Regions from separate parts of the Arvimicrobium flavum genome, predicted to be linked through region 2. Evidence: predicted binding sites of a transcription regulator. Region 2 holds the regulator's gene; each other region holds the start of a gene.
What was found. The regulator LexA, encoded in region 2, represses DNA repair genes until DNA is damaged. The targets are predictions, from matches to a motif close to TGTTCNNNNTGTGTTCNG.
Positions count from the first base shown of each region.

Region 1: a site for LexA is predicted at 1,363-1,380, ahead of dinB (DNA polymerase IV). Genes of this name have one in related genera too.
Region 3: a site for LexA is predicted at 888-905, ahead of PD284_RS05610 (ATP-dependent helicase). Genes of this name have one in related genera too.

Region 1 covers NZ_JAQGPN010000001.1:1,598,787-1,601,052, forward strand. The annotation lists gene PD284_RS07910 (electron transfer flavoprotein subunit alpha/FixB family protein) at 1-345, opposite strand, end outside; gene PD284_RS07915 (electron transfer flavoprotein subunit beta/FixA family protein) at 369-1,115, opposite strand; gene dinB (DNA polymerase IV) at 1,408-2,266, shown strand, end outside.
Region 2 covers NZ_JAQGPN010000001.1:3,299,471-3,301,736, reverse strand. The annotation lists gene PD284_RS15900 (ComEC/Rec2 family competence protein) at 1-322, shown strand, start outside; gene lexA (transcriptional repressor LexA) at 639-1,352, opposite strand; gene PD284_RS15890 (IlvD/Edd family dehydratase) at 1,530-2,266, opposite strand, start outside.
Region 3 covers NZ_JAQGPN010000001.1:1,139,445-1,141,710, forward strand. The annotation lists gene PD284_RS05605 (propionyl-CoA synthetase) at 1-646, shown strand, start outside; gene PD284_RS05610 (ATP-dependent helicase) at 922-2,266, shown strand, end outside.

The DNA.
Region 1 (2,266 bases), 1.7 Mb from region 2:
GGTGATCTCGGAGACCTGCATCACGTCGAGCAGGGCGGCGATGCGCGGCGCGACGTTCTTGCCCGACGTCGTGGCCGGCGCCACGATGGTGTCGTAGTTGCCGGCGAGCGCCACCACCGTGGCGGCCAGCGGCTCGGCCAGGCGCTCGGCGAGCGCGTCGGCCTCGGCCAGCAGAACCTTGCGCACGCCCTTCAGCTTCGATGCGGCGTCGGCCGCCGCCTTGGCGTTCTTGCCGGCGACCAGCACGTCGACGTCCGATCCGATCTGCAGCGCCGCCGACAGCGCCTTGGCGGTCTGGTCCGACAGCGAAGAATTGTCGTGTTCGGCGATGAGGAGAATTGCCATGTTCGTGTTCCTTTCCCGATCGCTCAGATGACGCCTGCGGACTTGAGGCTCGAGACCAGCTCGGCCACGTCCTTCACCTTGACGCCCGCCTTGCGGCCGCCCGGCTCCTCGGTCTTCAGGACCTTGAGGCGCGGCGCGACGTCGGCGCCGAAATCGGACGGGCTCTTCTCGTCGAGCGGCTTCTTCTTGGCCTTCATGATGTTGGGCAGTGACGCATAGCGCGGCTGGTTCAGGCGCAGGTCGGTGGTGACGATCGCCGGCAGCTTCAGCTCGACCGTCTGCAGGCCGCCGTCGACCTCGCGGGTGACCTTGGCCTTGTCGCCCTCGATCTCGACCTTGGAGGCGAACGTGCCCTGCGCCCAGCCGAGCAGCGCGGCCAGCATCTGGCCGGTCTGGTTGGCGTCGTCGTCGATAGCCTGCTTGCCGAGGATGACCAGGCCGGGCTTCTCCGCCTCGACCACGCCCTTCAGCACCTTGGCGACGCCGAGCGGCTCGACCTCGCCGTCGACCTTGACCAGGATGGCGCGGTCGGCGCCCATGGCGAGCGCCGTGCGAAGCGTCTCCTGCGCCTGCGCCGGGCCGATCGCGACCACCACGATCTCCTCGACCTTGCCGGCCTCCTTCAACCGGATCGCCTCTTCGACGCTGATCTCGTCGAACGGGTTCATCGACATCTTGACGTTGGCCAGCTCGACGCCAGAGCCGTCAGCCTTGACGCGGATCTTCACGTTCGCATCGACTACCCGCTTGACCGGGACGAGAACTTTCATGCGCTTGACCTCTCCGATGGAAACTGGGCCGTCCTAGCGTCGGCTCTGTCGGCTTGTCGAGTGCCGACATGCCTGCGCCGGAACGGACACCTAGGTGCGGCTTGCCGGCAGCAGAGCCGACGATGGTTGGGCTCTGCTCTAGTGAGCGCTTTGGCAAGCGTCAATACGGTCGCGCCGTTCAAACCGGTTGAAATTCTGCCTTCCCGAACCGGTCCGGGGTTTGGCGTTCTTGACAGTGGATCAATCGTGTTCTCTGTATGTTCTGCGATTGCCCACGGAACAGGAGGCTGGCGTGACGGGCGATAAGGATTCGCAAGCCACCATCCTCCACGCCGACCTCGACGCGTTTTACGCATCCGTGGAACAGCTTCTCGATCCGTCGCTGCGCGGCAGGCCGGTCGCCGTCGGCGGCGGTGTCGTCTTGGCCGCCTCATATGAGGCGAAGGCCTTCGGCGTGCACGGCGGGATGCCCGGCCGGAAGGCGCGGGAGCTTTGTCCCGGCCTGATCTTCGTCGGCGGCAATTTTCAACACTACAAGCGACTCGGCGACGCCGCGATCGGCGTGCTCGGGGATTTCACCCCACTGGTGGAGCGCATCTCCATCGACGAGGCCTTTGCCGACGTCGCGGGCTGCACACATCTGTTCGGCTCGCCCGAGGCGATCGCGCATCAGGTGCGCCGCCGCGTGCGGACCGAGATCGGCTTGCCGATCTCCGTCGGCGTGGCGAGAACCAAGCACCTGGCCAAGATCGCCTCGCAGGTGGCCAAGCCCGACGGGCTGGTGGTTGTCGCGCCGGAAACGGAACTCGAATTCCTGCACGGCCTGCCCGTCGAACTGATGTGGGGCGTGGGACCCGCAACCCGCGCCAAGCTCGGGGAACTGGGCGTCTCGACCATTGGCCAGCTTGCGAACACCCCGGGCTGGTCGCTTGAGCGCGTGCTCGGCCCAGCCGCGGGCGGCAAGCTTTCGGCGCTTGCCTGGAACCGCGACCCGCGGGCCATCGAAACCCATCGTTCGGCGCGCTCGGCCGGTGCGCAATCCGCTCTCGGCAAGAAGCCCGCGGCGCCGCGCATCATCCGGCCGACCATCCTGCACCTCGCGGATCGGGTAGCCAGCCGGCTGAGGGCGAAGTCCCTTTCCGGGCGCACGG
Region 2 (2,266 bases):
TGTCATTACGCGTCGCGAGCTTGCACGTTGGGGCAGCGCGATGATCTTCCGCGAAACACTCCCCTCGCGCCGGAGCTATGCTGCTCCCAGCGACGATGCTGTCAGCGCCAATGCCGCCAATCCGCATGTCGCGCCAGGCTCGCAGGCGCTGCCCGTGGTTGAGTCGCAAAGATCAGGGCAACACGCCTATCGCGCCACCTTCGCGACTTTCGAGCCCTATCGCCCCTGGCACGTCCACCGACAATTTTCACGCGAGGCGAGAGGACTTCCGCCCTGGAAGCCGGACCCCGCGAAGGCAAAGCGCAAGCCCGCAGCAGGCTAGCGAACGCCAAGTCCAGCAGGCTCGCATCTCAGGTGCAGGGAAATGCCTGATACAAGCCCGGCGCGAGGGAGCCATTTGGGCGGCGGTTGGTCCAGGAGCGTCGGCGAGTGTAGCAAAGGCGCAGCGCCTAGGGCTGCGAAGTGCACTGATCAGGAGGAGGGGGCTCGCATTGCGATACGCGCCAGCGCCCAACTCAGCCCGCAAGGTTCCCGGAAAACAACCCTAACGGTCTGGGAAATGAAGAGCAATCCGCGCGTGCGCGCAACCAAGAGCCTCGCGCACGCGGGCGCAAGCGCCGACACATGCGTCGCCTCGCTCAGTATTTTCTGATCAGTCCGACCAGCTTGCCCTGCACCTTCACCCGATCCGGCCCGAAGATGCGTGTCTCGTAGGCCGGATTGGCGGCCTCCAGCGCGATCGATGCGCCCTTGCGACGAAACCGCTTCAGGGTCGCCTCCTCATCATCGACCAGGGCCACGACGATTTCGCCCGGATTGGCGTTGCTGGCATTCTTGATGATCACCGTATCGCCGTCCAGAATGCCGGCCTCGATCATCGAATCGCCCTTGACCTCCAGCGCATAGTGCTCGCCGCCGGAGAGCATTTCCGGGGGCACGGCGATGGAATGCGTCTTGTGCTGGATGGCGTCGATCGGCACACCCGCCGCGATGCGCCCCATTACGGGGATCGAGACGGCGGAGGATTCGTCGTCATTGCCGGCGATCGGCCGCTTGGGTGGTTCCGTCTTGCGGCCAAGGCTGCCCTCGATGACGCTCGGAGAGAATTTTCGGGGCTGGCCCAATCCGGGAGCCATGGCCTCGGGCAGCTTGATCACTTCGAGCGCGCGCGCCCGGTTAGGCAGACGGCGGATGAAGCCGCGCTCCTCGAGCGCCGTGATCAGGCGGTGGATTCCGGATTTCGATGCGAGGTCCAGCGCCTCCTTCATCTCGTCGAACGAGGGAGGGACGCCGGCTTCCCGGAGGCGCTGGTTGATGAACACCAGAAGTTCAAGTTGCTTGCGCGTCAGCATTTCGCGGCCCCTGTGAATCGCATCAAAACAAAACCAGAACAATCACTATCTGTTCCAGTTGTGTTCCGCAACTGTTTAAATTTTAATGAATGCGTTCAGAAAGCCGAAAGTTAGTTGTCGCGCGTTTGGTTCTCCCGTTCGCAATTGCGTGAAGAAGGCTATGGATGGTGGGCCGGTTCAGAACGATACCTTGCTCGGCTGAATGCGCGTCGCGCCGACGAGGAAGTCGAAGTCCACGCCCTGATGGGCTTGCTGGACCGAGTTGATGAACATGTGGCCGTAGCCCCTTTCGAAATACGGCGGGGGCAGCACCAGCTCTGCGTGGCGTCGCTGCAACTCGGCTTCGTCAACCTTGAGCTCCAGGCTGCGCGATGCGACGTCCAGAACGATCTCGTCCCCGGTGCGCACGAGGGCCAGAGGGCCGCCGATGGCGGATTCCGGCGATACGTGCAGCACCACCGTTCCGTATGCGGTGCCGCTCATCCGCCCATCCGAAATGCGCACCATGTCGGTCACGCCCTGTGCGAGCAGCTTGGCTGGGAGTGTCAGGTTGCCCACCTCCGGCATGCCCGGATAACCGACGGGGCCGGCGTTCAGCAGCACCAGCACGGTGTCCGCGTCGACCTCCAGGTCCGGATCATCGATGCGCGCGCGATAGTCGTCGGCGTTGTCGAAGACGAGCGCCTTGCCGCGATGACTCATCAGGCGTGGCGAAGCCGCCGATGGTTTGAGCACCGCGCCTTCAGGCGCGAGGTTGCCGCGCAGAACGACAATCCCGCCCAGTTCGGTGACGGGATCGTCGCGACGCCGGATCACGGCGTCGTCATAGCAATCGGCGCGCTTGAGCCTGTCCCCGATCGCAGCGCCTTCTACCGTGCGCGCGGAGAGGTCCAACCGGTCTTCGATGCGCTTCA
Region 3 (2,266 bases), 2.2 Mb from region 2:
CGTGCCGATGCCCGGCTACGACATGCAGATCCTCGACGATGCCGGCCATCCGGTTCCGCGCGGCACGCTCGGCAATGTGGTGATCAAGCTGCCGATGCCACCCGGATGCCTGCCGACGCTCTGGCATGCCGACGAGCGCTTCCGGCAATCCTACCTCGCCGAGTTCCCCGGCTACTACAAGACCGCGGACGCCGGGATCATCGACGACGACGGCTACCTGTTCATCATGGCGCGCACCGATGACATCATCAACGTCGCCGGCCATCGCCTCTCGACGGGCGGCATGGAGGAAGTGGTCGCCGAACATCCTGATGTCGCCGAGTGCGCCGTCGTCGGCATTGCGGATGCGATGAAGGGCCAGATCCCGTGCGCATTCGTGGTGCTGAACGCCGGCGTGGCGCGGGAACTGGTGACGGTGGAGAAGGAGATCATCCAGCTCGTCCGCGACCGCATCGGCGCGGTAGCCGCGTTGAAGACGGTGGTCACGATCAAGCGGCTGCCGAAGACGCGCTCCGGCAAGATCCTCCGTGCGACGATGCAGAAGATCGCCGACAAGGAGGAGTGGAAGATGCCGGCGACCATCGACGATCCCGCGATCCTCGACGAGATTACGGCGGCGCTGAGGGATCGGGGCATCGGGGAGTAGCGGGCCCCGCGCGTCGGACCGGCGCGGGACAATCGCTTGAAGAGATTACCCCCACCCCTCACCCCTCCCCACAAGGTGGAGGGGACGTGCCTGCCGCCATGCCCGGCCAACATCATCATCGTTTCGCGCTGAGCGAAGCCGCTGCAGGATTCCCCCTCCCCCTTGTGGGGAGGGGTTGGGGTGGGGGGTACACCCGGGTGGTCCTTTAAGCGATTGCCCCACGGACTCACGACGCCGTGTTGCGAACATATCGGAAACGATGCTTCATGCCCGGCATGAACGTCGCCGTCCGTGATTCGACCGTCCATCCCGAGCCGATAGACCATCTCGCCCGCCTCAATGCCGAGCAGCGGGCGGCGGTGGAGCATGGGGGCGGGGCGGTGGCCGGACCGCTGCTGATCATCGCCGGGGCGGGTTCCGGAAAGACCAACACGCTGGCGCACCGCGTCGCGCACCTGATGGTCAAGGGCGCCGATCCGCGCCGCATCCTCTTGATGACCTTCTCCCGGCGCGCTGCATCGGAGATGACCCGGCGGGTCGAGCGGATCGCCGGGGAGGTGCTGGGCGACAAGGCGGCGGTGCTGAGCGAGGGACTGTCCTGGGCGGGGACGTTCCATTCGGTCGGTGCGCGCCTGCTTCGCGACTACGCGCTCGAGATCGGCCTCGACCCGGCGTTCACCATACACGACCGCGAGGATTCCGCGGACCTGATGAACCTGGTCCGGCACGACCTCGGGCTGTCGAAGACCGAGAGCCGCTTCCCGGCCAAGGGCACCTGCCTCGCCATCTATTCGCGGGCGGTGAACGCCCAGGCGGAACTCGGTCAGGTGCTCGGCGCCTACTTCCCCTGGTGCATCGGCTGGGCCGACGAGCTGAAGTCGCTGTTTGCCGCCTATGTCGAGGCCAAGCAGGCGCAGAACGTGCTCGATTACGACGACCTGCTGCTCTACTGGGCGCAGATGGCCGAGGAGCCAGGCATCGCCGCGCATCTCGGCGGCCGCTTCGACCATGTGCTGGTCGACGAGTACCAGGACACCAACCGACTCCAAGCCTCTATCCTGACGGCGCTGAAGCCGGACGGGCGCGGACTGACGGTGGTCGGCGACGACGCACAGTCGATCTATTCGTTCCGTGCCGCGGAAGTGCGCAACATCCTGGACTTCCCAAAACTGTTCCCGGCGCCGGCGGACGTCGTCACCCTGGATCGCAACTACCGCTCTACCGAAACCATCCTCGCCGCCGCGAACGCGGTGATCGAAGAGGCGGAGGAACGCTTCACCAAGAACCTCTGGACGGAGCGTCGTTCTCTCGAGCGGCCGCAACTTGTGACGGTGCGCGAGGAGGCCGAACAGGCGAACTACGTCTGCGAGAAGGTGCTCGAGGCGCGGGAGGAGGGTATCGCGCTGAAGCAGCAGGCGGTGCTGTTCCGCGCGTCGCACCACTCCGGTCCGCTGGAGATCGAGCTGACGCGCCGCAACATCCCCTTCGTGAAGTTCGGCGGCCTCAAGTTCCTGGATGCCGCGCATGTGAAGGACGTGCTGGCGGTGCTGCGCATGGCGGAGAATTTTCGCGACCGCGTGGCAGGGTTTCGCGTTCTCCAGCTGCTGCCGGGCGTCGGGC